One region of the Streptomyces sp. NPDC127177 genome, then DNA from elsewhere that is predicted to be linked to it. Evidence: riboswitches for the same ligand, from Rfam matches in the RefSeq annotation. Region 1 holds a riboswitch; each other region holds the start of a gene.

Region 1 (10,354 bases):
TGGCCACGACCTGGCCACCGATCCGCAGGCGGCGCGGGCCGCGATCGGTGTCACGGGGCAGTTCTCCGCCGTCGACGGACTGATCACCGGCGAGGAGAACATGCTCCTCATGGCGGACCTGCACCACCTGTCCCGCAGTGAGGGCCGCCGTGTCGTCGCCGAACTCCTTGAGCAATTCGATCTGGTGGCCGCCGCGAAGAAGCCTGCCTCGACCTACTCGGGTGGCATGAAACGCCGCCTCGACATCGCCATGACCCTGGTCGGGAACCCGCGGATCATCTTTCTCGACGAACCGACCACCGGCCTCGACCCGCGCTCCCGCCACACCATGTGGCAGATCATCCGCGAGCTGGTCTCCGGTGGCGTCACGGTCTTCCTCACCACCCAGTACCTGGACGAGGCCGATGAACTGGCCGACCGCATCGCGGTCCTGAGCAACGGACGGATCGCCGCCGAGGGCACCGCCACCGAACTCAAGCGGCTCATCCCGGGCGGCCACGTCAGGCTCCGCTTCACCGCCCCGGCCGTCTACCGCGACGCCGCCCGCGCCCTGGGCGAGGCCGCACGGGACGACGCCGCCCTGGTGCTGCGGGTTCCCGGTGACGGTGGCCAGCGCGAACTGCGCTCCCTGCTCGACCGGCTGGACTCCGCCGGAGTCGAGGCGGACGAACTCACCGTGCACACCCCGGACCTGGACGACGTGTTCTTCGCCCTGACCGGCCCCACCCCGGCCCCCGCCCGGGCCGACTCCACACCCGACCCCGCCCGGACCGATTCCACACTCACACCCACACCCACCCCCGTCCGGACCGACCAGTCCCAGGAGACAGCCCGATGAGTGCCTTCTCGCTCGCCGTACGCGACTCGTCCACCATGCTGCGCCGCAACCTCCTGCACGCCCGGCGCTACCCCTCCCTCACCCTCAACCTGCTGCTCACCCCGGTCATGCTGCTCCTGCTCTTCGTCTACATCTTCGGTGACGTGATGAGCGCGGGAATCGGCGGCGGTGGAGCGGGCCGCTCCGACTACATCGCCTACATCGTCCCGGGCATCCTGCTGATGACCGTCGGCGGCACCGTCGTCGGGACGGCCGTGTCCGTCTCCAACGACATGACCGAGGGCATCATCGCCCGCTTCCGCACCCTGGCCATCCACCGTGGTTCGGTGCTCGTGGGACACGTCCTCGGCAGCGTGCTCCAGTCGGTGATGAGCGTGCTCCTGGTGGGCGCCGTCGGTGTCGCCATCGGCTTCCGGTCCACGGACGCCACCGTCGTCGAGTGGCTGGCGGCGTTCGGGCTGCTCGTCCTCTTCGCCACCGCGCTCACCTGGATCGCCGTCGGCATGGGCCTCATCAGCCCCAACGCCGAAGCCGCCAGCAACAACGCCCTGCCGATGATCCTTCTGCCACTGCTGTCCAGCGCCTTCGTCCCGCTCGACTCCATGCCCGGCTGGTTCCGGCCGATCGCCGAGTACCAGCCGTTCACCCCGGCCATCGAGACCCTGCGGGGACTCCTCCTCGGCAGCGGGATCGGTAACAACGGATGGCTCGCGGTCGCCTGGTGCCTGGGCCTCGCCGTACTCGGATACTTCTGGTCCACCTCGAAGTTCAACAGCGACCCGGCGTAACAGCCGTCACAGCGCGGGCCGCGCCCGGGCCCGGCCCACTGGGCTAGGTTTTATGCGCAACACGGGCTGAAGGGGGCCGAATTGACACGGGTTGCGATCGTCGGCGGCGGGATCGGCGGTCTGGCCGCCGCGTTGTTCCTGGCTCGGCGGGGACACGGCGTCACGGTGCTGGAGCGGGACGGCCGACGGCCGGGGCGCGATCTCGACGAGGAGTTCTTCGGCCGGAGCCGCCCCCGGGTGCCGCAGGCGAACCAGCCGCACGGGCTGCTGGCTCCGGTCCGTACCGTGCTGCGGGCGGAGACCCCGGACGTGTACGAGGCGATCCTGCGCATGGGGGCCGTAGAACGCCACGAGTTCGAGTGGTTCGCCGAGCCCCCGCCCGCCCGGCCGGGCGACGAGGACCTGGTCACACTGCAGACCCGCCGCATCGTCCTCGAAGTCGCTCTGCACGACGCGGCGCGCCGCGAACCTGGCATCGACATCCGGCTCGGGGACACCGCCGAAGGGCTCCTCGTCGACCGGCACGGTGCCGTTCCGCAGGTCACCGGGGTGCGGTCCGCGTCCGGGCGGCACGACGCGGATCTGGTCGTCGACGCCGGTGGGCGACGCTCCCCGGTGGCGGCCTGGCTGTCCGGGGCGGGCTGGCTGTCCGGGGCGGGCTGCCGGGCCCCGGTCGTGGAGAACCACCGCATCGGGATCTCGTACGTCTGCCGCTGGTACCGGCTGCGCCCGGACGGGCCGCGGAACCCCGGCCGGGTCAAGGCCGGCTCGGTGGCGGCCTTCGCGGTGGGCGGGGTGTTCCCGTCGGACAACGGCATCTTCGCCGTGTCCCTGATCGTCTCCTCCGCCGACCCCACCCGGGGAGCGCTGCGGGATCCCGAGGTCTTCGAACGGGTCGCCCGGACGTTCCCCGCGGTGGCCGCCTGGCTGGCCCTGCGGCCCGAACCGGTCTCCGGCGTCCTCGCGATGGGCGGCCTCGACAACCGCTGGACCGGCCTCGCTGACGAAGCCGGGCCCGTGGTCACCGGGCTGGTCGGCATCGGGGACGCGGTCGCACACACCAATCCCACGATGGGACAAGGGGTCGCCCTGACTCTCCAGGCCGCGCAGTGGGTGGCCCGGCGGGCCGGCACCGCCGAGGACGACCCGGAATCGTTCGCCACCGACTACCACCGCTGGACCGAGCGCACGCTGCGCCCCTGGTTCGACATCCAGGTCGCCATGGACCGAGCCAACGAGGCCAGACTCAGGAACCCCGCACGGCCTGCGCCGTCGCGGCCGCCCAGTGCGGCGGACATCGAGCAGGCCGCCCTGTCCGCCTGCTCCTGGGACGACCCGGTCGTCATGCGGGCGCGGGCCAGGATCCGTCATCTCCAGCTGCCCGCCGACCAGGCGTACGGCACCGATGAGGTCCGTGCCCGGCTCGCGCGCTGGCTGGCGGACCACCCCGGTTTCACACCCGGATACGAGGGTCCCGCGCGGGACGAGTGGGAGTCGGCTGTGCGGGGTCCGGGGCGGGCGGTCTGAAACGGCTCCGCGTCGTCAGAAGAGGGGCGGGCGGTCTGAAACGGCTCCGCGTCATCAGAAGAAGGTGCGGTCCGGAGAGGACCCCGCGGCCGTCAGACGAGAAGCTTCGTCTTCGCCCGCTGGTACTCGTCGTCCGTGAGCGCGCCCTTGTCCTTGAGGTCGGCGAGCCGTGTCAGGTCCTCGACGTGGGTGCTCCGCGTCGAGCCGCCCGCCGAATCGGTGCCCGCCGCGTCCCTCACGTACGCCTTGAAGGCCGCGTCCCGGTCCTTGGCGTCCTTCGCGTCGCGCGCCCCCATGGACCTGCCGCGGGCGAGCACATAGATCAGGACACCCAGATACGGCAGCACCAAGGTCAGGATCAGCCAGCCGGCCTTGGCCCCTCCGCCCAGGTCGTGGCTGCGGAAGATGTCCATGATGACGCGGAACAGCAGGAACATCCACATCACCCAGAGGAAGAACCAGAGCATGGTCCAGAACAGGTTGAGCAACGGGTAGTCGTCCATCGTCCACTCCGGGGCGCCGCGTCGAATGGGTGGATACAAAATAATTCATACCACCGCATTTCGCCCCTCGCCCGGTGGGCTCCGCGGGTGCTGCCGGCGGAGCCCACCGGGCGAGGGGCGGGCCGGGGTTACGCCGGGGACTCGTCCGCGGTCATCTCGTCGCGTCCGGGGGATGTGCCAGATACCTTGCGGCAGAACACGCGTCCCCTGTAACACCATCTCGGTTTCCACACTTTGAGCCGGTGGGTGAGTAAGTCGCTCTGCCGCCGGGACCGTTGATGGCGGGGGGCGGATGGCCGGCGCGCGGGGCGGGCGCGTGGAGTGGTCATGGGTGCTTCGAACATGCCGTAGAGTTGTGTTTACCGACGCGGGGTGGAGCAGCTCGGTAGCTCGCTGGGCTCATAACCCAGAGGTCGCAGGTTCAAATCCTGTCCCCGCTACTGAAGAATCAGGCCTGGTACGCATACAGCGTGCCGGGCCTGATTCGTTTGTACGTTCGCCGGGCCGTCGGCCCGCCGGCCGGTACGACCCGTACCGCGTGCGTACTCCCATTGGCCGTCGAGGAGTCGCCCCGCGACCGCCCTCCGGGAACTCTGGGAGTGGTGCGCGGTACCGTCCGCGGCCGTGGATGCACCGGGCAGGAGACCAAAGGTGGGGAAGCGGGAGCAGCGGCGGGGGAGGCGCGTCGAGGAGATCCGGAACCGGCGGTTCGTCCGGGCGCTGCCCGGTGTGGTGATCATCGGCGGGTTGATCTTCGACTTCTTCACCCCGCCCACCTTCACCGCCGTTCCCCTGTTCGCCGCGGCCCCGCTGATCGCCGCACCGTTCTTCTCCCTGGCCGGCACCGTCCGGGTCTCGATCGCCGCGCTGGTGTCCGTCGCCGCGCTGCGGCTGTACAGGGGGACCCTGCTCCAGGTCGTGCCGGACATCGAGCTCCTCACGGTTCTCACCGTCTCCGTCCTCGCGGTCTTCATCAACGGGGTCGTACGGCGGAGCAACGAGCAGCTGGCCTCCGCGCGGGTCATCGCGGAGACCGCCATGCGCGCGGTGCTGCCGACGCCGTCCGACCGGATCGGCGGGCTGCACGTGGCCGCGCGGTACGAGGCGGCGCAGGCGGACGAGTTCGTCGGCGGTGACCTGTTCTCGGTCACGGACACCCCGTACGGGGTGCGGCTGGTCGTCGGGGACGTGCGGGGCAAGGGCCTGGACGCGGTCGAGGCCGTGGCGGTCGTCATCGGCGCGTTCCGCGAGGCGGCCGAGCAGGAGCGCTCGCTGGAGGGTGTGGCGCAGCGGCTGGAGCGGGCGCTGGCGCGGGAGTCGAGCCGGCGCGGCGGTCTCGACGCGGTCGAGGGGTTCATCACCGCCGCGCTCGCGGAGATCCCGCCGGAGGCGACCCGGGTGCGGATCGTCAACCGCGGTCACCCCGAGCCGCTGCTGCTGCACAGGGACGGGGCGCTGGACGTGCTGCGGCCCTCGCTGCCCGCACTGCCCCTGGGGATGGACCTGGGGGTGTGGCCGGACCGCGCGGACGAGTGGGAGCTGCCCGCCGGGTCGACGCTGCTCCTCTATACGGACGGCCTCTCCGAGGCCCGTAACGCCGAAGGCGTCTTCTACGACCCCGCCGAGCGGCTGCGCGGGCGGATCTTCCCCGGCCCCGAGGAGCTGCTGTCCGCGATCACCGACGACGTAGGGCTGCACACCGGTGGGGTGACGACCGACGACATGGCGCTGCTCGCGGTCGTGCGGCCCGCCGAGGGGCAGCCGGAGCGGCGCACGACCGTGAAGATCGTGGGCCTGGGCGGTGGCACCGGATGACGGGGAAGGGCCGCGGCGCGGCGGCGTGCCAGAGAGGCCGCGCACACTGCCACCGTCCGTAACCGTAGGGCGCCACTCCGCATAACATTTGACGCAACGTCAGAAAGCGCATAACGGTTGAGGGACGATCAACTCGCCCGATTCCACCCGGTTGTGTCCCGTAAAGTCCAGGCCAAGGACGTGAACGATCAGTTGGAACGGCTTGGAATCGGACCCGGGTGTCTATTAACGTTCGATAACGCAGCGCGGTTGTCCCAGCCGCCGTCAGAGGCGGCACCGTGCGCGAGCGCCGAATTCCGCAAGGGAACCGGGGAACCACCTACATGGGGTGAATCGGGCATCTCTGTCTCGTCGAGAGACGGAGGGACCCGTAGGAGACCTTCCTGCTCCGAACCCGTCAGCTAACCCGGTAGGCGAGAAGGAAGGAAAGGAGTGCGCCCCAGTGGCGTCCAACAAGCCTGCCCCCGAAGCACCCTCCCGGTTCGTCCCCGAACACGGAAATGACTTCGGAACCGGGCCCGGTGCCGCTTACGGCACCGATTACGGAACCGAGTACGGAACGGCTTACGGAACCGATCGGGGCAGCGAGTTCGGCGACGGCTTCCGCACCGGCGAGGCCGACTCCGACAAGGCGTGGGAGGAATGGAACCCCACCGAGGACTCCGTCCGCCCCGTCCGCGGCAAGCACCGCGTCGCCAAGCAGCGCAACGGTCTCGCCCGTAGCTCCACCGTCCTGGGCGTCGGTGTCATCGCGGCCGTCGGCGCGGGCGGCATGGCCACCGCGCAGAGCAAGCCGCCGGTCTCCATCTCCCTGCCCGATTCCATCTCGGACAAGCTTCCCGAGGCCAAGTCCCTGCCGGGCGTCGGCGCGTTGTTCTCCGGTGAGTCCGAGGCGGAGAAGACCGGGACCGAGACCGTCTCCGCTCCACTGACGAGCGCGGGCATCACCACCACCGAGGCCGAGCAGGGCACGACGGACGCCGGTGAGGCGCTCCGCGCCCGCATCCTCCAGCAGGCCGAGCAGCAGCAGGACTCCGCCGACGCCGAGGTCAAGGCGGCCGAGGAGAAAGCCGCCGCGGAGAAGGCGGCCGCCGAGGCGAAGAAGCAGCAGGACGCCGCAGAGGCCAAGGTCGCCGCCGAGAAGAAGAAGGCGGCCGAGGAGGCGAAGAAGAAGGCGGAGGCGGTGCGACTGGCCAAGCTCGCCGCCAGCTACGCCATCCCCACCTCCTCGTACACGATCACCTCGACGTTCGGCGAGGCCGGTTCGATGTGGTCCTCCGGCTACCACACGGGCCTCGACTTCGCGGCCCCGACCGGCACCCCGATCAAGGCCATCCACAGCGGCACCATCAAGTCGGCCGGCTGGTCGGGCGCGTACGGCTACCGCACGGTCCTGGAGCTCGACGACGGTACGGAGCTGTGGTTCTGCCACCAGTCCTCGATCGGTGTCGGTGTCGGCCAGAAGGTCACGACCGGGGACACCATCGGACGCGTCGGCGCGACCGGCAACGTGACCGGCCCGCACCTCCACCTCGAGGTCCACACCCCGGACGGCACCGGGATCGACCCGATGGCATGGCTGCGCGCACGGGGCCTGACGGTCTGAGGCCCCCGCACGGTCCACGCACCGGAGCCGGGGATTCCCGGCCGGTTGGCCTGCGTTGATTGATCCGCCTCTGGTCTCTCCGGCCTGTCCTGCCTTCCGGCCCTTGCGGCCTCTCCGGTCACTGAAACCCCGGCAGTCCTGACGCTCACCCCCCGACGTCAGGGCTGTCGGCCTGTCCCCCCGCCGTCACCGGCCCGCTGCCCAAGGCTGCCGTCGTTGGTCCAGCCGTAGCCGTAGCCGTAGCCGTAGCCGTAGCCGTAGCCGTAGCTACGGCTGTATCTGTAGCTGTAGTGGCCATGGAATAGCGGGAGCGGGGGGACAGGTTGTTCCACCCATGACTTCTCTTCGCAAGCTCGGTTCGTCCGACCTTCAGGTCTTCCCGCTCTCCCTCGGCGGCAACGTCTTCGGCTGGACCGCCGACGAGGCGCAGTCCTTCGCGGTCCTCGACGCGTACGCGGCGGCCGGCGGCAACTTCGTCGACACCGCCGACACGTACTCCTCCTGGATCCCCGGCAACGAGGGCGGCGAGTCCGAGACCGTCCTCGGCAAGTGGTTCGCCGCGCGGGGCAACCGTTCCGACGTCGTCCTCGCCACCAAGGTCGGCTCCCACCCCTCGTTCAAGGGGCTCGCCGCCTCCACCATCAAGGCCGGGGCCGAGGAGTCGCTGCGCCGGCTCGGCACGGACTACATCGACCTGTACTACACCCACCACGACGACGAGACCGTCCCCGTCGAGGAGATCATCACCGCCCTCGACCAACTGGTGAAGGAGGGCAAGGTCCGCGAGATCGCCGCCTCCAACATCAGCCCTGAGCGGCTGCGCGCCTCGCTCGACTTCTCCGAGCGCGAGGGACTGGCCCGCTACGTGGCGCTCCAGCCGCACTACAACCTCGTCTCCCGGGACACCTACGAGGGAGCCCTCCAGGACACCGCCGCCGGTGCCGGGCTCGCCGCCGTCCCGTATTCCGCCCTCGCCTCCGGGTTCCTGACCGGCAAGTACCGCCCCGGCACGACCGTGGACAGCGCCCGCGCCGGTGGTGCGGCCCAGCACCTGGAGACCGGGCGCGGCCAGAAGGTTCTCGCCGCGCTCGACAAGGTGGCGCAGGAGCGGAACGCGGAGATCGCCACCGTGGCACTGGCCTGGCTGGCCTCCCGGCCGACGGTCGCCGCACCGATCGCCTCCGCCCGCACGGTCGAGCAGCTTCCCGCGCTGGTGGCCGTCGCCGATCTGCGACTGACCGACCAGGACCTGGCCGAGCTCACCGAGGCGTCCGCCTAGGGCCTAGGGCTGCTGGCCGTACGGCGGTTGGCCGTAGGGCTGCTGCCCGTACGGAAGTGGCTGTTGCTGCCCGTACGGGTGGGCGGGGTACGGCTGTTGGCTGTACGGCGGTTGCCCGTACGGGCCCGGGTGCGGGGCGGGGCTGCCGTATCCCTGGCTCGGGCCGGGTCCCCGGTACGCGCCGTACGGCCCGTAACCCGGGTACGGCCGCTGCTCCGGGCGTACGAACCGGGGTCGCAGGCGGCCCGTCGCCTGCGCCGCGTACGCCAGGGCGGGGCCGGCGACCTCGCGTCGCTGCCACAGGTGGTGCAGCAGCTCCAGCTCGCGTTCGCGCAGGTCCGGGCCGGCCGTGCCGTGGCGGGCCTGGCGGCGGAGGAAGGCCAGTGACGTCGCGAACGACTCGTACTCGGCGACCGTACGGGCCGCCGCCTTGCCCTGGACCTTGGCCTGGGCTCCGTGCGGGGGTGCGTGGTGGACCGGGTGACCGTAGGGGCCGCCGCTCGCCGCTGCCGCGTGCCATCGGCGGGCCGTGTCCCTGGCCATGCCACGGGCCCGCATCGAGGACAGCGCGAGAGGTTCGGTTGGGGAGAGCCAGCCGGCCGCGGCATAGGCGGGCAGCTCCACGGCCAGGGTGCGCAGCCCGCGCTGACGGGACCAGATCGCCAGCCATGTCACCAGCCCGAAGGCGGGCATCATGAACACCCCGTACACGACGTAGAAGCCGTACGGGCCGAACGTCGACGACCCGTTCCACAGGGCGTGCATGCCCATCGCGAGGACCAGGCCGAGCAGTGGCAGCGCGATGCGGCGGAACCGCTGGTGGCGTGCGCTGCTCGCCGCGATCCCGAAGCCGATGCCGGTCATGACGGTGAAGAGCGGATGCGCGAACGGCGACATCACCGCCCGTACGAAGAACGTCGCGACGGTCACCGAGGCGAACCCCGACCCCATCTCCTGGTCCTCGCCGAAGGCATTGCCCAGATAGAGGATGTTCTCGGTGAAGGCGAAGCCCGTCGCGGCGAAACCGGCGACGACCACGCCGTCGACGACTCCGTTGAAGTCCCGTCTTCGGAACAGGAAGAGCAGCAGTACGGCCGCTGCCTTGGCGCTCTCCTCGACGACGGGCGCTATGACCGTCGCGCCCAGGGTGTCCGCGTCGCCCGGGTCGGCGGTGGCCGTGGCGATCCACTGCGTCGCGAAGGAATTGGCGATGATCGCGACCAGGGCCGCCGCGCAGGCGCCCCACGCGAAGGCGAACAGCATGTTGCGCCACGGGCCCGGTTCGACCCGGTCCAGCCAGCGGAACGCCGTCATCAGCAGCGGGACGGGCAGGACCGCCAGCCCCAGACCGACGAGGAAGCCCTGGGTCCCCGTCTGGTCGCGGACGAGGGCCAGGATCACCAGGCCGCAGAGTGCCAGCACGGTGAAGACGGCGACGACGCGGAGCGTTTTGCTCCGCCAGAGCATGCCGACGCGGCGCGGCCGGTAACGCCACTGGCCGCGCTCCGGCACGGCAGCGAGGAACTCGCCGACCCGCTGCTCCTCGAGCACCGGGACGGACGGCTGCGACTGCCGCTGTTGCTGTTGCTGGACAGAACCGTCTGACACCCCACGACCCTAACGAGGCGGACTGACAACAGCCATGGCGCGAGGGTGGTGCGCACGGTCCAGGCGTAGGCCACGGCGTATGGGTGGTGCGCACGGTCACGGCGTACGCCGGGGCCGGGCCGGGACCGTGCGCGGCGGGGAGCGACGGCTGCGCGCGGTGGCCGAGTGGACGGATCAGTGGCGGGCGAAGAGCAGGTCGTGCACGGCATGGCCCTTGTCCAGGCCCTGCCCCTCGAACCGGGTCAGCGGCCGGAACGCGGGCCGTGGTGCGTAGCCGCCGTCCGCCGCGGTGTTCTCGAAACGGGGGTGCGCGCTCAGCACTTCGAGCATCTGCTCGGCGTACGGCTCCCAGTCGGTCGCGCAGTGCAGGACCGCTCCCGGCCTCAGCCG
Region 2 (10,354 bases), on a different contig from region 1:
ACAGGTTCCATCGTGGGGGCGGCAGCCCTCTCCGGCCACGCCACGGCAGCCCGCGCGGCGGGCCGCGCCACAGCCAAGGTGATCGGCGGCGGCGAGCATGTCCCGGTCCTGGTGATCGGCACCGGCTACGGCGGATCCGTGGCCGCTCTGCGGCTCGCCCGCGCGGGTGTCCACGTCCACATGGTCGAGATGGGGATGTCCTGGGACACCCCCGGACCGGACGGCAAGGTCTTCGCCAACACGACGAGCCCCGACGGCCGCTCGTACTGGCTCCGCACGAAGACCAAGCAGCCCCTCAGTAACTTCCTCGGCTTCCCCATCGACCGGACGATCCCCCGGTACACCGGGATCCTGGACGCCGAGGACTTCAGCGGGATCACCGTCTACCAGGGGCGTGGCGTCGGTGGCGGCTCACTGGTCAACGGCGGCATGGCGGTCACGCCCAGGCGGGAGAACTTCGGCGCCGTCCTCCCCACGGTCAACGCCGACGAGATGTACTCCACCTACTACCCGCGCGCCAACGCGGGCCTGGGCGTCGGCACCGTCGACCCGGCCTGGTTCGACAGCGTCGACTGCTACCAGTACGCACGGGTCGGCCGTAAGCAGGCCCAGCGCTCCGGCTTCCCGTTCGTCTTCGTGCCCGATGTGTACGACTGGGACTACATGGAGCAGGAAGCGGCCGGCACCGTGCCCCAGTCGGCGCTGGCGGGCGAGATCCTCTACGGCAACAACTACGGCAAGAAGTCGCTGCAGAAGACCTACCTCGCCCAGGTCATGGCGACCGGAAACGTCACCATCTCACCGCTGCACAAGGTCACTTCGGTCGCCCCGGCGTCCGCCGGGGGCTACACGGTCGTCATCGACCAGCTCCGCACGGACGGGAGCACCGAGGCCACCAAGACCGTGACCGCCGACAAGGTGTTCTTCGCGGCCGGCAGCGTGGGTACGAGCAAACTGCTCACCGAGCTGAAGGCCACCGGCAAGCTGCCCGGGCTCAACGACGAGATCGGCAAGGGCTGGGGCGACAACGGCAACGTCATGTGCGGCCGCGCCAACCACCTCTGGGACCCGACCGGCGCGGTCCAGTCGAGCATCCCCTGCGGTGGCATCGACAACTGGGCCGCCGGTGGCGCGTTCGCCGAAGTCGCGCCGTTGCCGACCGGGATCGAGACGTTCGCCTCGTTCTATCTGTCGATCACCAAGAACCCCAACCGCGCCCAGTTCTCCTGGAACGCCGCTACGGGCAAGGTCGACCTGAACTGGCAGACCGCGTGGAAGCAGCCGTCCATCGACATGGCCAAGACGATCTTCGACAAGATCAACGCGAAGGAGGGGACGATCTACCGCACCGACCTCTTCGGCGTGTACAAGATCTGGGGCGACCACCTCACCTACCACCCCCTCGGCGGTGCGGTGCTGGACCGGGCCACCGACAACTACGGCCGCCTGCTGGGCCACCCGGGCCTGTACGTGATCGACGGTTCGCTGATCCCCGGCAACACCAGCGTCAACCCGTTCGTCACCATCACGGCACTCGCCGAACGGAACATCGAGAAGATCATCGCCACCGATCTGTGACACCGCCCCCGACACCCGTCCGAGGCGACGGCCCGGCCAGTAGGAGGCGACGGAACCGGCCTCCTACTGGGTTCGCCCCGGGCGACGGCGGACCCGACGGGCCCGGGGCTTCCGGCTCAGTGGCCGGGCAGCACGCACACGGCGTCGAGGCCCAGTACGTGGTTGAGCCGGCCGAACGCCAGCCACGAGCCGATGCTCATGCTCAGCTCGACGATCTCGCGCTGGCTGTAGTGCGCGGTCATCCGGCTCCAGAACTCCTCGTCCAGACCGTGGTGGTCCAGGGCGTACCGCTCGGCGTACTCGGCGGCCAGCCGGGTCCGGTCGTCGAAGGCTCCGGTGGTACGCCACTCGCCCACCGCGTCGGCGAACTCCTCCTCGACCTTTTCGCCGTCCCGCTCGGTGCGCCAGTCGAGGCAGAACAGACACCCGTTGATCTGCGCGATCCGCAGCCGGGCGGCCTCGAACTCCCGCAGACCGAGGGAGGTGTGCTGGTACACGGACAGTGAGAAGTTCGCAGCGGCCATCCCGATGCCGGGGACCATGTCGCCCCACACGTATCCGATCGGTTCCTGGCCCTCGGGTATGTCGATGATCATGGCTGCTTCCTTCCGAGTCTGCCGGCTGCGGGGCGCAGGGGGACGTCGAGTGCGTCGTAGAGTCCGGGCTCCGCCTCCACCAGCCAGTCGATGGCGTTCACCAGCCGGCCGACCGCGGTGGCGTTGCCGCCCGCCGAGCGGTTCTCGCCCTCGTCGGAGGCCTCGACCGTGACCTCGATGCGCGGACGGCCCTCGATGATCACGCGATGGGCTCCGGAGCCGTCGGGCGGCGTGGGCCAGTCCGGGGCGCAGGACGGGTGGATGCGGGTGACGTGCTCGATGACGATGCGCGGTTCGCCCCCGACGATGCCCTGCACCTCGAAGCGGACCGCGCCCTGGGTGCCCGCCTCGAACCGGCCCATCGTGCGGGTGGTCACCGTGGTCTCCAGAGGGCGCCTGGCCATGGTCTCCCGGATGTCGTCGAGCTCCACCTCCAGGGCCCTGGCCATCAGTCGTATCTGTCCACCCCACACCATGGTCGGTACCGAGGCCGCGAGCATGAGCGGCTCGTACTCCATGGGATGTCCCATGCCGATCAGATGGCGGACCGCGTCCGGCTGGTCGTAGGTGGAGTAGTCGAAGATCTCCTGGCAGCGGATCGCGTCGACCGTGCTCCCGAGTCCGCTGATCAGCAGGGGCAGCACGTCGTTGCCCCAGCCGGGGTCGACGCCGGAGACGAACAGGGAGCCGCCGCCGTCGGCGACCGCGGCCAGGACCGGATCGCGCAGTTCGGGCGGCGCGCCGTGCCGGTCGTAGAGCGCGTACAGGGCGGGGGTGACGACCACCGCGCCCGTCCGGACCGCCCTGACGATGTCGGCGAGCGCCTCGTCGGGGCGGATGTCCCCGGAGGCGGCGTACACGACCGCGCCGGGAGCGGTGGCCAGCACCGCGTCGATGTCATCGCTCGCCGCGACGCCCAGATCGCGGCCGAGCCCGCCGAGGTCGCCCGCGTCACGGCCGGTCTTGCCGGGGTCGTGGACGAGCACGTGTGCCAGTTTCAGGGCCGGATGGGCCTCGACGGCGCGGATGGCCGCGCGGCCGACATTGCCGGTACCCCAGACCACCGTGGAAATCATGCGGCGGAGGGTAGCGCGCGGGATGAAAGGTTCATAGTGCCATCGCGCACCCGGTTGCGAGGCCTGCCGGAGGGGGCCGTGGGTTCCGGCGGAGGGGCGGCTCCGAAGGCTCCGGGCGAGGGCCCGGCCGCCTTCCTGGTGTCCGGGCCGCACGCGCGAAGGGGTGGGGCGGAGCCTCACGGCTCCGCCCCACCCCTTCTGCCGACTCACCCCGTGGGCGGAGCCGTGTGATGTCAGTAGGCGCCGAACACGTTGTCGATCGAGCCGTACGTGGCCGCGGCGTAGTTGCACGCGGCGGTGATGTTGGCGACGGGGTCCAGGATGTCCGTCGACGTGCCGGCCACGTGGAAGGCGTCGAAGGTGGGCTGGATGACCTGGAGGAGGCCCTTCGAAGGCGTGCCTGCGGCAGCGTTCGAGTCCCAGTCGTTGACGATCTGCGGGTTGCCGGAGGACTCGCGGATGATGTTGCGGTAGATGCCGTCGTAGCTGCCGGGGATGCCGTTCTGCGCCATCACGGCCAGCGACTCCTTGATCCAGCCGTCGAGGTCGTCGGTGTACGCGGTCGCGGACTGCGCGGGGGCGGTGGCGGCGGTGTTCTCGGCGACGGGGGTGGCCGTCCGCTCCGAACGGTCGGCGCGGCCGGTTCCCTCGGCACGGTCGGAGGACTGCGAGGCGCCGTTCGCGGACTTGGACTCGTCGGCCGGCTTCGACTCGGTCGTCTTCGCCTTCGATTCGGCCTTCGGCGCCGTCTTGGGCGCGACAGCCTCGGACTTGGCGCCGATGGTCAGCTTGAGGCCCGGGTGAATGAGGTCGGGGTTCTGGCCGACGACACTCCGGTTGTCCTTGTAGAGCCGCTCCCAGCCACCGCTGAGGGAATGCCCCTGGGCGATCTTGTAAAGCGAATCGCCGGAGACGACGGAATAGACGGTGGACTCCGCCTTGTGCGCGGCGATTTCCTTCGCAGCGACGGAAGTCGGGGCCGCGGCCTTTTCGGCGACGGCAGCGTGCGCCGGGGCGGCGGAAGCCGATCCGGCGCCGATCAGGGGCAGTGCGAGGACGACTCCACCGGTGCTCACGGCGATGAAACCGCGGGTCAGGGAGGTGGACTTGGAACGACGGTGCTTACCGTTGAAGGGCATGACGAATTTCCTCTCCGCCGCCTGCGAGGTGAGCTGTCGGGTTCGGACTGGAGATGTCCGGCCGCACGTGATGGCGACTTCACCCCTAGCCGGTCCGGATACCGGACCGGCGGCAAAACTGGGTCCCCCGCTCCTGCCGTACGTGAGTGGGTCGGGTTCCCGGACGGCGGCAGGATTCGGCGTTCCATCCGGATTGACGGCGACCGTAAGCGAGAAACACCGACCGAAACAAGCCAGGAATTCCAAATCCCAATTGATCCACAAGATCAATTAAAGGAAATGCTCACATCGGGACCTCGCGACGGAAGTCAACTTTCTTGGCGCAGCAGGGAACCGAAGCCCGACGCCCTGCGTCCGTGGGCGGAAAAGTGATGCTGGCCACTGCGCCCGAAAGGAGCGATTTGGTCAATATTCACCATGTTTGATCCCCCGAAAACACACCCTGAGTGGTCATAACGAGCAGTTCGGATTAATTACCCAATCAGGACATTTGGCAGCACCTGAAAGTCACCCCGTCCCACCGGAGCCCGCCCCTACTCAAGGCCGGAGGCGACCGACAGCCTCCGGCGTGAGATAACGGGCCAGCACATCGAGCGCCTCGGTGACCGCCAGCAGCCGCTGCAAGTCATCGGTGCCGAGCGCGGCGGCCAGAGCCCCGTCGACCGGCGCGGCCCTGACCTCGGCCACGCGTTCCGAGACCTCGGATGCCCGCCGGATCAGCTGCCGCCGGACGTCCGCCGGATCGGGTGCCGTCACGATCGAGCCCGGCTCCTTCAGCCGGGCCACGGCACCCGAGACCCGACTCTGGGGCAGACCCGTGTGCACGGCGATCGAGCTCACCGAGGTGTCCGGATGCCCGAGGAGGTCGCTCGGCACGACGAGGGCCACCCGGGCGCCGACCGCCGCACACCGGCCGAGGCGGGCGGCTCCGGGAGCACCTCCTCGCCGATCTGCATGAGCGAGCCGGCCGACCGCCTCGTGGACCGCTGGACCGTGGTCACCCACGACCGCCGGGACCTCTCCCGCAGCACCCTCCACTCCCCCGGGCACCGCGTCACCATGGCGCAAGCACGCGGACGACGTGCACCTCCTGCCGGCGGAACCGACCGACGAGCCCGCCCTGATGCTCGGGTGCGGCATGGGCGCCGCCATCGGCCTGCACCTCGCGGCCGCCCGTCCCGAGCGGCGCGCACTGCTGGTGACACACGACCCGGTCGCCCCGTCGCTACTGCCGGTCGTGGTCGACGAAAAAGCCGAAGTCGCCGTGACGGCGCGGGGTGAGCGGCATGGGGGTGAGGTCCGGCTCGGTCTCCTGGTGTGCGGGATCGATCCTCACCGCGGTCGTCGAGGCCGAACCCGACCTGGAGGCGCTGCGAACCGCTCCCGTACGGATCGTGCCCGCGGGCGGTGGCACGACGGCGCCTTCGGTCTTCGTCGGACAGTGCGCACAGCGCCTCGCCGGCCTCACCGGCCGGGAAGTCGTGCGGTTCCCCGGCGGACACAACGGCAACACCACGCACCCACGGGCCCATGCGGTCCGGCTGCGGGAGGTCCTGACCGGAGCGTGAGCGCCACCGGCCCCAGGACCCGCCCTCAGCTCTCGCGTCGGAGCCGCGCCGAGAGATGGTGCTGAAGGGGCTGCCCGACCGCCGCGAGGTCATGGACGCACGTGAGCGTGCCGTCGTCCGTAAGGGTGTAGCGGCGCCGGGTGGCACTGACCTCCTTGGCCGTGGGAGCGAGCGCCACCTGATGGGTGGCCAGATCTGCCGAACCGTCGCTCGCACGGCCCGTCAGGATCTCCGCCACACCGGTGGGCTGAGTGATCAGCGCCTCCACCCGCCCGTCCGGCTGCATCCGCCACCAGCCGCTCTCCCGGGCCGACGGTCGCAGCGGGGCACCGTCCGCGTCGAGCAGCCAGGCGCGCGCCTCGTAGTGCAGGAAGGGCCGCCCGTCGTGGCTGAAGGTGACTTCCTGCGCGTACCGGAACTCCTCGGCGAGCGTGGGGTATTCGCCGCTCCCCCGGCCGGTCCAGGTGCCCAGGAACCCGACAAGCGGTGCGAGCAGGGCGTGCGGGGACGGTGATTCGTCCGGTCGGAACGCGTCGGGATAGGGGGACTTGCGGGCGGGGTCGAACATCGTGCGCGCTCCTGGGTCGGGCCGGTGCCGGACGGCAGCCTATGGGCTGCCGGGCCGGTTCGGTCCCGCGGACACGAGAAAACCCCGGTCCGCAATTGCGGACCGGGGTTTTTCCCAGGTATATTGAGTGTTTCTGTGCGCCCACAGAAAAGGCCCCTCATCGGGGGCCGCTAAGAAAGACCATATCCGGCAGGGAGCCATTTTGTCAACTCGGGAAAGCTCCGAATTGCAGAAGGAACAGGAATTCATCGACCGGCTCTACGACCGTGTCGATGCGCTGCGCTCGGTCGCCGCGCAGCACGTCCAGGACGCCCTGACGCCGGTGGGGACCGGCCTGCAGGCCCGTCTGGAACGCGATGTGCTCGTCGGTGAACGCTCAGGTCTGCTGGCTGCCCTCAATGCCGTGGACGGTTCGCTGTGTTTCGGCCGGATCGACCTGTCCGACGGCACGGCGCACCATATCGGCCGTATCGGAATCCGTGAGGACGACACCGCTCGCACACCTTTGCTGATCGATTGGCGCGCACCGGTGGCCCGGCCCTTCTATCTCGCCACCGGCCATACGACCATGGGGCTGCGCCGGCGACGGCACATCACCACCGAGGGGCGTCTGGTCACCGAACTCCACGACGAGATCCTCGACGTCGGGGACCAGGAGCGCACGGGCTTCGAGGATCCGAGCGGCGACGCCGTACTGCTCGCCGCCGTCAACTCCGCGCGCACCGGGCGCATGGGCGACATCGTGCGGACCATCCAGGCGGAACAGGACCGCATCATCCGCGCCCCGCACCGCGGTGTGCTCGTCGTCGAGGGCGGACCCGGCACCGGCAAGACGGCCGTGGCGCTGCACCGCGCCGCCTTCCTGCTGTACGAGCACCGCGAACTGCTCGCCAAGCGGGCCGTCCTGATCGTGGGTCCCAACCCCGCCTTCCTGCGTTACATCGGAGAGGTGCTGCCCGCGCTCGGCGAGACGGGGGTACTGCTCGCCACGCAGGCGGAGCTCTTCCCCGGGGTCCACGCGGACGGCACCGAGACGCCCGGTGCCGCCGCCGTCAAGGGCGGGGAGGCGATGGCGGAGGCGCTCGCCCTCGCCGTCCGCGACCGGCAGCAGCTGCCGGAGCCCGGAGCCCCGCTGATCATCCGGCACGACGACGGGGATCTCGTACTCGACTGGGAGATCGCCTACGAGGCCCGGCAGGCGGCCCGCGACACCCGGCTGCCGCACAACCTGGCCCGCCCGCACTTCGCCTTCCGGATCATCGACGCCCTCACCTCGCAGCTCACCGAGCGCATCGGCGCCGACCCGCACGGCGGACCCAATTTCCTCGGCCCGGACGACATCGCGCAGCTCGGCAGGAACGTCGCACTCAGCAAGGAGGTGCACGCGGCCGTCGACGAGCTGTGGCCGCCCCTCACCCCGGAAGGGTTCCTCACGGACTATCTGGCCGGGCCCGTGTACCTGCCGGACGCGGACGCCGAAGCGATCCGTCGCACGCCCGGTGAGGGAACGTGGACCCCTGCCGATGTGCCGCTGCTCGACGAGGCGGCGGAGCTCCTCGGGGTCGACGACAGCGCCGAGCGCGCCGCCGCGGAGGCGGAACGCCAGGAGCGGATCGCGTACGCGCAGGGCGTGCTGGAGCTGTCGCGCGGCTCGGAGTCGTACGAGTTCGAGGACGAGGAGTCCGAGATGCTCGCCGCGCACGACATCATCGACGCCGAACGGATGGCGGAGCGGCAGGAGGAGGCCGATCACCGCGGTGCGGCGGAGCGCGCCGCCGCCGACCGGACCTGGGCGTTCGGGCACATCATCGTCGACGAGGCGCAGGAGTTGTCACCGATGGCGTGGCGGCTCCTGATGCGCCGTTCGCCGACGCGTTCGCTGACGCTGGTCGGCGACCCCGCGCAGACCTCCGAGGAGGCCGGTGTCGGTGCGTGGGAGAAGATCCTGGAGCCGTACGTGGGCGATCGTTTCGAACACGTCACGCTGAAGGTCAACTACCGTACGCCCGCGGAGATCATGGAGCTGGCGGCCAGGGTCCTGCAGGCCGAGGACCCGTCCTTCGAACCGCCGGGCTCGGTACGGTCCACCGGTGAGGTGCCGTGGACGCGCGAGGCCGGGGAGGATCTGGCGGCCGAGGTCGCGCGGGCGGTCTCGGAGCTGACGCCCGGCGAAGGGCGCCTGGCGGTGATCGCGCCGGCGGCGCTCCACGAGGAGATCGCGGCTCCGCTGGAGGGGGTGACCGCCGGTGCCGAGCCCGATCTGACGTGCCCGGTGGTGCTGCTCGCGCCCCGGCAGGCCAAGGGGCTCGAATTCGACAACGTCCTGGTCGTGGAGCCCGCCCGGTACGGGACCAGCGACCTGTACGTGGCCCTGACCAGAGCCACGCAGCGTCTGGGCATCATCCACCGGGAGAAGCTGCCCGAGTCACTGCGCCGACCCTGACCGATCCGGGCCCCCGGTTCACCCAGTTCACCCGGTTCACCCGGTTCGCCCGTTCCGCGGCTCCTTCGCGGCGCAGGCCGGTCCTGTGAGGCGGAGCTCACGGCTCCTGGAGCGGTGTGGCCGCCTCCAGGGCGACGAAGAGCGCGAAGACCGCGTTCAGGGAGGACAGGGTGGACAAGGCCGACCCCGCGGCAGCGACGAACGCCGCGATGCCCGTGGGGGTGAGCACCGGTGGCCAGCCGCGCTCCGACGGCGCCGGGCCCAGCAGCGCGGCGACCCGCCGTGGGACGGGTCCTGCCGCGGCGAAGGCCGCGACGGTCCCGGTGGCTGACCGGTGGGAGACGATCGCCGCCTTGCCGACGGCCCGGGCCGTGAGCCGCCGGTCGCCGGTGTCGACGGCGGCCTGCTCATCGGCCCAGCGCTCCGTGCTGTACGTGAGCGCCGCGCGCAGCGGGCGCAGCAGCGGGTTGACACAGCCGGCCAGCTGAACGGCGAGCAGCAGACGGTGGTGCCGGCCCGCGAGATGGGCCCGTTCGTGGGCGAGCAGCACTCTCTGCTCGGCCGGCGTCAGGCAGTCGAGCATCGCGGAGGACACCATGATCCTGCCGGGCGAGCCCGGCAGGGCGTAGGCGTAGGGCACACCGTCCGGCAGGACTGCGACCTCGGACGTCGTCGGCAGCCCGGCCAGTGTGCGGCGCGCTCGGGCACGGAAGCTGTAGTGCCGCCACAGGGTGGACGCGCAGGCCACGGCCACGGCCGTGAGCGCGGCGACAGCCGTCTTGCCGGCGATGCGGTCCTGTGGGACGGCCTTCCTGACCTCGTCGTCCGACCAGCTGTCCGGGAGCGGGTTGCCGGGCAGTTGGGCGGTGCCGACCACGACGAGCAGGCCGAGGCACAGGATGGTGCACGAGCCGAGGATCACTGCGACGGTGGCGAGCAGCCTGGCGGCGCTTCGCGGGTGCAGGTGCTGCTCGGTCAGGCGCGCGACGGGCAGCGCCGTGAGCGGCAGGACCAGGGGCAGATAGACGAAGACGCCCATCGGTCAGCTCCCCGGTCGGTCCGTGGACGGGCCGCCGTGGCCCGGTCCGTTCTCGCCGAGCAGTGACCGCAGGAGTTCCTCGTCGTCGGGCGACAGCGCGGACACGAAACTGGACAGCACGGCGTCCCGGTCGTCCCGCTGGTCGAGGAGTCTGCGCATCCGGAAGGCGGTGAGGCCCGCACCGTTCGCCGTCGACTGCCACAGGACCGGGCGCCCCGAACCCGTGCGGGTGACCGCCTCCTTGTCGAGCAGCCGGGTCAGGATCGTGATGACCGTGCTGTACGAGAGGCCGCCGTCGAGGCGCTCCTGGACCCATGCCGCGGTGACGGGTTCGCTCGCCCCGCCCA
Region 3 (10,354 bases), on a different contig from region 1:
CCTTCTCCGGACCGACGCTGAAGGGCAGTTCGGTGACGACCAGGCCCTTGCGCCGGGCCGTCACGTTCTCCACGGCGACGGTGGCGCGGATCTTGAACGAGCCACGGCCGCCGGCGTAGGCGTCCTTGATGCCGCCGAGGCCCACGATCCGGCCGCCGGTCGGCAGGTCGGGGCCGGGGACGAACCGCATCAGGGTCTCCAGGTCCGCGCCCGGATGCTTGATCAGGTGGCGGGCGGCGGCGATGACCTCGCCCAGGTTGTGCGGCGGCATGTTGGTCGCCATGCCGACAGCGATCCCGGTCGTGCCGTTGACCAGGAGGTTGGGATAGGCGGCCGGCAGGACGACGGGCTCCTGCTCCTGGCCGTCGTAATTCGACTGGAAAGCGACGGTGTCCTCGTCGATCGACTCCGTCATCAACGACGTCGCGTCGGCCATCCGGCACTCGGTGTACCGCATGGCGGCCGGCGGGTCGTCGTTGCCGAGCGAGCCGAAGTTTCCGTGTCCGTCGACGAGGGGGAGCCGCATGGAGAACGGCTGCGCCATCCGCACGAGCGCGTCGTAGATCGACGCGTCCCCGTGCGGGTGCAGCTTACCCATGACCTCGCCGACGACGCGGGCACACTTCACGTAGCCGCGGTCCGGGCGCAGGCCCATCTCATTCATCTGGTACACGATGCGGCGGTGCACCGGCTTCATGCCGTCACGGGCGTCCGGCAGGGCCCGTGAGTAGATCACCGAGTACGCGTACTCAAGGAAGGAGCCCTGCATTTCGTCGACGACGTCGATGTCGAGGATCTTCTCCTCGAAGTCGTCCGGCGGCGGGGTCTTCGTGCTGCGGCGGGCCATCGCTGCTGCGACTCCTTCACGGATTCTGTTCGGGCAACCTCAGGTTCTGACGCGGACCATTGTGGACCGCCGCACTGACAACTCCGACCTCGACCCGTCCCAAAGAGGGTTCTCCACCCGTCCCGAGGGGGTCGGGACGGGCATTTCCGGTGACGTGCGCGGCACGGATACTTCGCCAGGTGTCGGTGCGCCTGCCTACAGTGGCAGGTCTCGCAACACATTCAGTATCGCGATCGAAGGGACGTACATGCCCATGGGTCACACGGCCACAGCCCAGGCCGGCTCCGGCGGCTTGACAGCGACCGAGCACCGTCTGGCCAACGGCCTGCGCGTGGTGCTCTCGGAGGACCATCTGACTCCGGTCGCCGCGGTGTGCCTCTGGTACGACGTCGGCTCGCGCCACGAGGTCAAGGGACGCACCGGTCTGGCTCACCTCTTCGAGCACCTGATGTTCCAGGGCTCGGGCCAGGTCAAGGGGAACGGCCACTTCGAGCTGGTACAGGGCGCAGGCGGCTCCCTCAACGGCACCACCAGCTTCGAGCGGACCAACTACTTCGAGACGATGCCCACGCACCAGCTGGAGCTGGCCCTGTGGCTCGAGGCCGACCGGATGGGCTCACTGCTCGCCGCGCTCGACGAGGAGTCCATGGAGAACCAGCGCGACGTCGTCAAGAACGAGCGCCGCCAGCGCTACGACAACGTCCCGTACGGCACCGCGTTCGAGCGCCTGACCGCCCTCGCCTACCCGGAGGGCCACCCGTACCACCACACGCCGATCGGCTCGATGGCGGACCTGGACGCGGCGACCCTCGACGACGCGCGGACCTTCTTCCGTACGTACTACGCGCCCAACAACGCGGTGCTCTCGGTCGTCGGCGACATCGACCCCGAGCAGACGCTCGCCTGGATCGAGAAGTACTTCGGCACCATCCCCTCCCACGACGGCAAGCAGCCGCCGCGGGACGGCGCCCTGCCCGAGGTCATCGGTGGTGAGCTGCGCGAGGAGGTCCGCGAGGAGGTTCCGGCGCGTGCCCTGATGGCCGCCTACCGGCTGCCGCACGACGGCACCCGGGAGTGCGACGCCGCGGATCTCGCACTGACGGTGCTGGGCGGCGGCGAGTCGTCCCGGCTGCACAACCGGCTGGTCCGCCGCGACCGCACGGCCGTCGCGGCCGGATTCGGGCTGCTGCGGCTGGCCGGTGCGCCCTCGCTCGGCTGGCTGGACGTCAAGACGTCCGGCGGTGTCGAGGTGGCGCAGATCGAGACCGCGGTCGACGAGGAGCTCGCCCGGTTCGCCGATGAGGGCCCCTCGCCCGAGGAAATGGAGCGTGCGCAGGCCCAGTTGGAGCGCGAGTGGCTGGACCGTCTCGGCACGGTCGCCGGCCGTGCCGACGAACTGTGCAGGTTCGCCGTGCTGTTCGGTGACCCGCAGCTCGCCCTGACCGCCGTGCACCGGGTGCTCGACGTCACCGCCGAGGAGGTCCGGACGGCCGCCAGGGCCCAGCTGCGCCCCGACAACCGGGCGGTGCTGGTCTACGAGCCCCTGGAGCCGTCGGAGCCCACCGAAGAGGTGGCTGACGGCGCCGCCAACGACACCGACGCTCACGAAGGAGCGGACAAGTGACCGACGCTGCCGCGACTGGAGTCTCGATGGAGTACCACCCGCAGCCCGCCCCCGGAGCGGCCAGGCCCTGGGCCTTCCCCGCTCCCGAGCGTGGCGCCCTGCCCAACGGCCTCACGGTGCTGCGCTGCCACCGCCCCGGCCAGCAGGTCGTCGCCGTCGAGATCTTCCTGGAAGCCCCCCTGGAGGCCGAGCCTCAGGGGCTGGACGGGGTGGCGACGATCATGTCGCGCGCCCTGTCCGAGGGCACCGACAAGCACAGTGCCGAGGAGTTCGCCGCCGAGCTGGAGCGATGTGGCGCCACGCTGGACGCCCACGCCGACCACCCCGGCGTCCGGGTCTCCCTGGAGGTGCCCGCCTCCCGGCTGGCCAAGGCGCTCGGCCTGGTCGCCGAGGCCCTGCGGGCACCGGCCTTCGCCGACAGCGAGATCGAGCGGCTGGTGAACAACCGGCTCGACGAGATCCCGCACGAGCAGGCCAACCCCGCCCGGCGCGCCGCCAAGCAGCTCTCCAAGGAGCTCTTCCCGGCCACGGCCCGGATGTCGCGCCCGCGCCAGGGCACCGAGGAGACCGTGGAGCGGATCGACTCCGCGGCCGTGCGCGCCTTCTACGACGCCCATGTCCGGCCGTCCACCGCGACCGCCGTGGTCGTCGGTGACCTCACCGGCATCGATCTGGACGCGCTGCTCGCCGAGACCATCGGTGACTGGTCGGGCAACACGGCCGAGCCCCGTCCGGTTCCGCCGATCACCGCCGACGACACCGGCAGGGTGGTCATCGTGGACCGTCCCGGCGCGGTTCAGACGCAGCTCCTGATCGGCCGGATCGGCGCCGACCGGCACGACAGCGTCTGGCCGGCCCAGGTGCTCGGCACCTACTGCCTGGGCGGCACGCTCACCTCCCGGCTCGACCGCGTGCTGCGTGAGGAGAAGGGCTACACCTACGGCGTCCGCGCCTTCGCCCAGGTGCTGCGCTCCTCGGCACGCGATTCCGCGACGGGGGCGACCGGTGCCGCGATGCTGGCCATCAGCGGCTCGGTGGACACCGAGTCCACCGGTCCGGCGCTCGATGACCTGTGGAAGGTGCTGCGGACCCTGGCCGCGGAGGGCCTGACGGACGCCGAACGCGAGACGGCCGTGCAGAACCTCGTGGGCGTCGCGCCGCTGAAGTTCGAGACGGCGGCCTCGGTCGCGGCCACCCTCGCCGACCAGGTCGAGCAGCATCTGCCGGACGACTACCAGGCGCAGCTGTACGCGCGCCTGGCCGACACCGGCACGGTGGAGGCGACCGCGGCCGTGGTCAACGCCTTCCCGGGGGACCGGCTGGTCACGGTCCTCGTCGGGGACGCCGCGCAGATCGAGGAGCCCGTCAGGGCGCTCGGTATCGGCGAGGTGTCGGTCGTCACCGGCTGACCGGTCACCCACCCCGATAACGGGGCAAAGGGCGGGGCCCGGCGGATCACCAACCGCCGAGCCCCGCCCCTTTTGTCTGCTTTGGGGGAGAGGTTGCCTGTCTGCCCTGTGGGATGTGCTACAAAACCGCCTGTCCGTTTGGTGGGGGGAAGTGCCCCCGTCTAGCGTCGGCCCGGCTGTCCGCCACTCGTATGCCGCATCCGCGACGTACCGGGCAGCCATCGCCGAGTCCCCGTCAGGCGCGAGCCCTGGGGAGCCGGGGACCCACGCAGTCCCTGGGGTGAATCGGATGCCCGTGCCTCTGTGGCGCCGGGGGTCCGTAGGAGACCTTCCTGCTCCGAACCCGTCAGCTAACCCGGTAGGCGAGAGGGAAGGAAAGGACCAGCCACTTCATGGCGTTCACCCGTGCCACCGGGAAGCATCGTGCCCCGAGCCGTCTGACGCGCTGCGGTGCGAAGGCCGTCGGCATCGCGACCCTGGCCACCACCGGCGTCATCGGCTCCATGGCCTCTCCGGCCCTCGCCGCGGACACCGAGACCCCCGCCACCGGCGAGACCGGCCTCACCCAGGTCATCTCGATCGAGGGGGACCTCGCCGAGCGGATCGCCGCCCAGGCGGACGAGCAGCAGCATCAGGCGGACGTCGCGGCGAAGGTGAAGGTCGAGGCGAAGAAGAAGGCCGAGGCGAAGGCCAGGGCGGCCGCGAAGGCCAAGGCCGCCGCCCGCGCCAAGAAGGCCCGGGAGAGCAAGGCGCGTGCCGCCCGCTCCGCCGAGCGCGCCAGGCTGGGTACCTTCCAGCTCCCCGTCGCCGGTTCGTACGTGAGCACCGGATACAAGTCCAGCGGCTCCCTGTGGTCCTCCGGCAGCCACTCCGGCGTCGACTTCCACGCCGCGTCCGGCACCTCCGTCGTCGCCGTCGGCGCCGGCACGGTCGTCGAGGCCGGCTGGGGCGGCGCGTACGGCAACAACATCGTGCTCCGGATGACGGACGGCACGTACACCCAGTACGGCCACCTCTCCTCGATCGGCGTCTCCGTCGGCCAGAGCGTCGGCCAGGGGCAGCAGATCGGTCTCTCCGGCTCCACCGGCAACTCCACCGGCCCGCACCTCCACTTCGAGGCCCGCACCACACCCTCGTACGGCTCCGACATGGACCCGGTCGCCTACCTGCGCGCACACGGCGTCAGTCTCTGACGGCACGAAATCCTCGACGAAGGCCCCGGCACCGTGCCGGGGCCTTCGTCGTACCCGGCCGCACGGCCAAAAGATATTCATGAATTTCCACCCGGCATCGGAAATGCGAGCGCATTGCAATAGAGTCACAGGACAGGCGTCGATCGGCCGCGTTCCGCGGGGATTAAGGCGGAGGTTCGGACATGCGCATTCCGGCGCATTCGGTATGCACGGCAATCCGTGACGACATCGTCTCCGGTGTCTTCGAACGCGGCAGCCGACTCACCGAGGAGGTGCTCGCGCGCCGCTACGGGGTCTCCCGCGTCCCGGTGCGCGAAGCGTTGCGCACCCTGGAGTCCGAGGGTTTCGTGGTCACCCGCAGGCACGCCGGGGCCTGCGTGGCGGAGCCCGACGAGCAGGAGGCCGCCGACCTCCTGGAGGTCCGGATGCTGCTGGAGCCGCTCGGCGCGGCCCGCGCCGCCCAGCGGCGCACCGACGCCCACCTCAAGGTGTTGCGCGGCCTGGTCCGGCTGGGCCAGGAGCGGGCCCGCCGGGGCGAGGGCGAGGACCTGCGGTCATTGGGCGGCTGGTTCCACGAGACGCTTGCCCAGGCCTCCGGCAGCCCCGGCCTGATCGCGCTGCTCACCCAGCTCCGGCACAAGATCGCCTGGATGTACGCGGTGGACCAGCCTGCCCGCCCCGCCGACTCCTGGGCCGAGCACGGGGCCATCGTGGACGCGGTGGCGCGCGGCGACGCGGAACGGGCGAGAGCACTGGCCGCCCAGCACGCCGAGCGGGCCACCGCCGCGCACCGGCTGCGCCGCCCCGACCGGCCGGGCTCCGGCACCGTCCCGCGCGCAGGCCGGGTGAGGACTTCGCAACATGCCGTAAACACCCCGAGCGGACAGCATTAACAATGACGCCGTATACAAAGAGCGGCTATTTGCCGGGGCTTTCCGGGCGGGCTTTCTTTCTGCTGCCCCGAATTTATCCGGCGGCGTCGCGCCAATGGTTCGTACCGATGGGCCGGACTGCTTGCGCAAACGAAAGAGCCGCGACTCCCGGTCGGGGGTGTCGCGGCTCTTCCGCAGGAATTCCGGCGGTCGGGACCGTCGGATCAGACGGTCTCCGGAAGCTCGTCGAGCCCCTCGGCGACCAGCTTGGACAGACGGTCCAGAGCGGCCTCGGCGTTGTCGGCCTCGGAGGCGAGGATGATCTCCTCGCCGCCCTGCGCGCCGAGCCCGAGCACCGCGAGCATGGACGCGGCGTTCACCGGGTTGCCGTCTGCCTTGGCGATGGTCACGGGGACACCGGAGGCCGTGGCGGCACGGACGAAGATGGATGCGGGGCGGGCGTGCAGGCCCTCGGCCCAACCGACGTTGACGCGGCGCTCAGCCATGGTTCTGCCCTTCACGAATCAATGGTTGTCTAGACCAGTCTCTCATGCAGTGTGCAATGCTCCGGCCGGACCTTCGGCCCGTCCCCGGCCCGCGTCCCGCCGCCGGCCGGCCACCCCCAGACTGCCCCGGCCCCGCCCCCCACGCGACCGCTGACAGGGCCGTAGGCTTTGCCCATGGAGCCCTCTGTGGAGCAGAGTCCGCATCACGCCTACCCCGATCACTGGGAGGCGGACGTGGTGCTCCGCGACGGCGGCACCGCGCGGATCAGGCCGATCACCACGGACGATGCCGAACGGCTGGTCAGCTTCTACGAACAGGTCTCGCCCGAGTCGAAGTACTACCGCTTCTTCGCTCCCTACCCCCGGCTCTCCGCGAAGGACGTCCACCGCTTCACCCATCACGACTACGTCGACCGGGTGGGGCTCGCCGTCACGGTGGGCGGCGAGTTCATCGCCACGGTCCGCTACGACCGCATTGACGCGCAGGGCAGGCCCGCCTCGGTACCGGCGGACGAGGCCGAGGTCGCCTTCCTCGTCCAGGACGCGCACCAGGGCCGCGGGGTCGCCTCCACGCTGCTCGAACACATCGCGGCCGTCGCCCGCGAGCGCGGCATCCGGCGCTTCGCCGCCGAGGTGCTGCCCGCCAACAACAAGATGATCAAGGTGTTCCGGGACGCCGGATACACCCAGCAGCGCAGCTTCGAGGACGGCTCGGTCCACCTCACCCTGGACCTCGAACCGACCGCCGAGTCGCTCGCCGTCCAGCGCGCCCGTGAACAGCGCGCCGAGGCCCGGTCCGTGCAGCGGCTGCTCGCCCCGGGCTCCGTCGCCGTCATCGGCGCCGGCCGCAACCCCGGCGGGGTCGGCCGTACGGTCCTGCGCAACCTCCTCGGCGCGGGCTTCACCGGCCGCACCTACGCGGTGAACAGCGCCTTCGCCGCCGACCAGGTGACCATCGACGGGGTGCCCGCCCACCGCTCCCTCGGTGAAATCGGCGAACCCGTCGACCTCGCAGTCGTCGCCGTCCCCGCCGAACGGGTGCCCGAAGCCGTGGCGGACTGCGGGGAGCACGGCGTCCAGGGACTGGTCGTCCTCTCCGCCGGATACGCCGAGTGGGGAGCCGAGGGCCGCGAACGGCAGCGCGAACTGGTGCGCCAGGCCCGCTCGTACGGCATGCGGATCATCGGCCCGAACGCCTTCGGCATCATCAACAACTCCGAAGCCGTCCGGCTGAACGCCTCACTCGCCCCCGAACGGCCCGCCTCCGGACGCATCGGCCTGTTCACCCAGTCCGGCGCGATCGGCATCGCCCTGCTCTCCGGGCTCTACCGCCGCGGCGCCGGACTCTCCACCTTCATCTCGGCCGGCAACCGTGCCGACATCTCCGGCAACGACTTCCTCCAGTACTGGTACGAGGACCCGGACACCGACGTCGCCCTGCTGTACCTCGAATCGCTCGGCAACCCCCGCAAGTTCACCCGCCTCGCCCGCCGCACCGCCGCGGTCAAGCCGGTGGTCGTCGTGAAGGGCGCCCGGCACAGCGGCTCCACCCCGCCCGGCCACGCCGTACCCATCAGCCGGATCCCGGACGCCACCGTCTCCGCGCTGATGCGACAGGCGGGCGTCATCCGCGTCGACACGGTCACCGAGATGGTCGACGCGGGCCTGCTCCTCGCGGACCAGCCGCTCCCGGCGGGCGGACGCGTCGCCATCCTCGGCAACTCCGAGTCCCTCGGCCTGCTCACGTACGACGCCTGCCTCGCCGAGGGGCTGCGGCCCCGTCCGCCGCGCGACCTCACCACGGCCGCCACCCCGCAGGACTTCCGGGACGCACTGGCCGGCGCACTGGCCGACGAGGGCTGCGACGCGGTGATCGTGACGGCGATCCCGTGGGTGGGCGAGGACGGCGAGGCGGAGTCGGGCGACGGCGAGGTGCTGGCCACCGCCCTGCACTCGGCCGCCGCCGCGGGCCCCGCCAAGCCCGTGGCCGTCGTCCATGTCGAGATCGGCGGCCTCGCCGAGGCGCTGGCCGCCGCCACCAGCACGGTGGCCCAGCAGCGGCCCGTACCGCCGGCGCCCGGCGTCCCGGCACCGGTACGACCATCCGGCGCCCCCGCCACGCCTCCGCCCGCGCCCCCGGTGACGCCCGCGCCCGCCGACGCCCCCGCCGCCGGGTCCGAAGGCGTCCGCGCCACCGGACGGATTCCCGCCTACCCCGCCGCCGAACGTGCCGTCCGGGCGCTCGCCGAAGCAGTGAAGTACGCCCAGTGGCGGCGTCAGGCCGCCATCCCCGGCAAGGTGCCCGAGTTCCTCGACGACACCATCGACGAACCGGGCGCGGCCGCCCGCATCGAGGCACTGCTCGGCCCGGACCCCGACCCCCGCGGCAGGCCCCTGGAGCACGACGAGGCCCGCGAACTCCTGGCCGCCTACGGCATCACCGTCCGGCCCACGCTGCCCGCCCCCGACGCCGAGGCGGCCGTCGCCGCCGCCGCGCGGCTCGGCTACCCGGTGGCGCTGAAGACCACGGCGCCCCACCTGCGCCACCGCGCAGACCTCGGCGGTGTCCGGCTCGACCTCGCCACCGAGTCCGCGCTGCGCCGCGCCTACGGCGAACTGACCGAACTGCTGGGCAAGCCCGCCGAGCTCAGGCCCGTCGTGCAGGCCATGGCCCCGCGTGGTGTCGACACCGTCGTACGGGCCACCATCGATCCGGCGGCGGGTGCCGTCCTCTCCTTCGGCCTGGCGGGCGCGCCATCCGAACTCCTCGGCGACACCGCCCACCGGCTGGTCCCCGCAACCGACCGGGACGCCGCCGAGCTGATCCGCTCCATCCGGGCCGCCCCGGTCCTCTTCGGCTGGCGCGGCTCGGCCCCCGTGGACACCGCGGCGCTGGAGGAACTGCTGCTCCGGGTCTCCCTGCTGGTCGACGACCACCCCGAGGTGGTCTCCATCGCGCTGGAACCGGTCGTGGTCGCCACCCAGGGACTGACGGTCCTCGGAGCGAGCGTCCGGCTCTCGCCGCCCCCGGCCCGTACCGACCTCGGCCCGCGCCGCCTCTCCAACTACTGACCCGGCCCCCCGGCGCGGGGCGGGCGGGAGGTCCCCGGCAGCCATCAGCCCCCCGTAGGATGGTCCGTATGGCTAAGACCGGTACGACGACCCAGGGGCTGCGCGCGGCGATCGAGCGCAGCGGCTACTACCCGGCCCTCGTGGCCGAGGCGGTGGAGGCCGCCGTGGGTGGTGAGCCGGTCTCTTCGTACCTGGTGCACCAGGAGACCACCTTCGACTCCAACGAGGTGCGCCGGCACGTCACGGTCCTGGTGCTCACGGACAACCGTTTCGTCGTCAGCCACACCGACGAGCAGAACGCCGACACCAGCTCACCGACGCCCTACGCCACCACCTCCACCGAGTCGGTCAAGCTCGACCGGATCTCATCGGTGGTGGTCAGCCGCGTCGTGGCCAACCCGGAGAAGTACGTCCCCGGCACGCTGCCCCGCGAGGTCGTCCTGACCATCGGCTGGGGCGCGGTCTCCCGGATCGACCTGGAGCCCGCCGCCTGCGGCGACACCAACTGCGAGGCCGACCACGGCTACACCGGCAGCTCCACCGCCGACGACCTGAGCCTGCGGGTCAGCGAGGCCGGCGACGGCCCCGACACCGTGCGCCAGACGCTGGCCTTCGCCCAGGCCCTCTCCGAGGCCACGGCCGCGACCGGGGCGGCCGGCCGCTGATGGTCCAGCCGGCCTGGCAGGACCCCGTACTGCTCCCTGTCGAGACCGCCCCCGTGCCCGAGTACGGCAGTGGCTCGCTCGCCGATCTGCTGCCCACGCTCGTCGCCGGACAGGGCGTCCCCGGGTTCACGGCGGCGATCGCCGAACTCACCCCCGCCGACCGCAA

Evidence for each region. Region 1 has a riboswitch for cyclic di-AMP ahead of ACFVJX_RS16720 (M23 family metallopeptidase). Riboswitches for the same ligand answer to the same signal wherever they lie in the genome.
Region 2: another riboswitch for cyclic di-AMP. It lies ahead of ACFVJX_RS07900 (transglycosylase SLT domain-containing protein); the one in region 1 lies ahead of ACFVJX_RS16720 (M23 family metallopeptidase).
Region 3: another riboswitch for cyclic di-AMP. It lies ahead of ACFVJX_RS02900 (M23 family metallopeptidase); the one in region 1 lies ahead of ACFVJX_RS16720 (M23 family metallopeptidase).

The regions. Positions count from the first base shown of each region.
Region 1 covers NZ_JBHXUW010000023.1:80,502-90,855, forward strand. The annotation lists gene ACFVJX_RS16690 (ATP-binding cassette domain-containing protein) at 1-838, shown strand, start outside; gene ACFVJX_RS16695 (ABC transporter permease) at 835-1,626, shown strand; gene ACFVJX_RS16700 (NAD(P)/FAD-dependent oxidoreductase) at 1,708-3,153, shown strand; gene ACFVJX_RS16705 (SHOCT domain-containing protein) at 3,246-3,656, opposite strand; tRNA gene ACFVJX_RS16710 (tRNA-Met) at 4,023-4,096, shown strand; gene ACFVJX_RS16715 (PP2C family protein-serine/threonine phosphatase) at 4,308-5,471, shown strand; cyclic di-AMP (ydaO/yuaA leader) riboswitch at 5,749-5,902, shown strand; gene ACFVJX_RS16720 (M23 family metallopeptidase) at 5,914-7,077, shown strand; gene ACFVJX_RS16725 (hypothetical protein) at 7,236-7,409, opposite strand; gene ACFVJX_RS16730 (aldo/keto reductase) at 7,412-8,356, shown strand; gene ACFVJX_RS16735 (PrsW family glutamic-type intramembrane protease) at 8,360-9,964, opposite strand; gene trmB (tRNA (guanosine(46)-N7)-methyltransferase TrmB) at 10,139-10,354, opposite strand, start outside.
Region 2 covers NZ_JBHXUW010000008.1:24,440-34,793, forward strand. The annotation lists gene ACFVJX_RS07885 (GMC oxidoreductase) at 1-1,578, shown strand, start outside; gene ACFVJX_RS07890 (carboxymuconolactone decarboxylase family protein) at 1,695-2,174, opposite strand; gene ACFVJX_RS07895 (dihydrodipicolinate reductase) at 2,171-3,250, opposite strand; gene ACFVJX_RS07900 (transglycosylase SLT domain-containing protein) at 3,484-4,389, opposite strand; cyclic di-AMP (ydaO/yuaA leader) riboswitch at 4,393-4,581, opposite strand; gene ACFVJX_RS07905 (MarR family transcriptional regulator) at 4,927-5,265, opposite strand; gene ACFVJX_RS07910 (hypothetical protein) at 5,676-5,957, shown strand; gene ACFVJX_RS07915 (FABP family protein) at 5,983-6,525, opposite strand; gene ACFVJX_RS07920 (HelD family protein) at 6,752-8,968, shown strand; gene ACFVJX_RS07925 (M56 family metallopeptidase) at 9,066-10,007, opposite strand; gene ACFVJX_RS07930 (BlaI/MecI/CopY family transcriptional regulator) at 10,011-10,354, opposite strand, start outside.
Region 3 covers NZ_JBHXUW010000002.1:115,860-126,213, forward strand. The annotation lists gene ACFVJX_RS02885 (DNA topoisomerase (ATP-hydrolyzing) subunit A) at 1-847, opposite strand, end outside; gene ACFVJX_RS02890 (M16 family metallopeptidase) at 1,095-2,471, shown strand; gene ACFVJX_RS02895 (M16 family metallopeptidase) at 2,498-3,880, shown strand; cyclic di-AMP (ydaO/yuaA leader) riboswitch at 4,093-4,260, shown strand; gene ACFVJX_RS02900 (M23 family metallopeptidase) at 4,273-5,073, shown strand; gene ACFVJX_RS02905 (GntR family transcriptional regulator) at 5,256-5,966, shown strand; gene ACFVJX_RS02910 (HPr family phosphocarrier protein) at 6,170-6,451, opposite strand; gene ACFVJX_RS02915 (GNAT family N-acetyltransferase) at 6,626-9,523, shown strand; gene ACFVJX_RS02920 (DUF5998 family protein) at 9,592-10,188, shown strand; gene ACFVJX_RS02925 (alkaline phosphatase family protein) at 10,188-10,354, shown strand, end outside.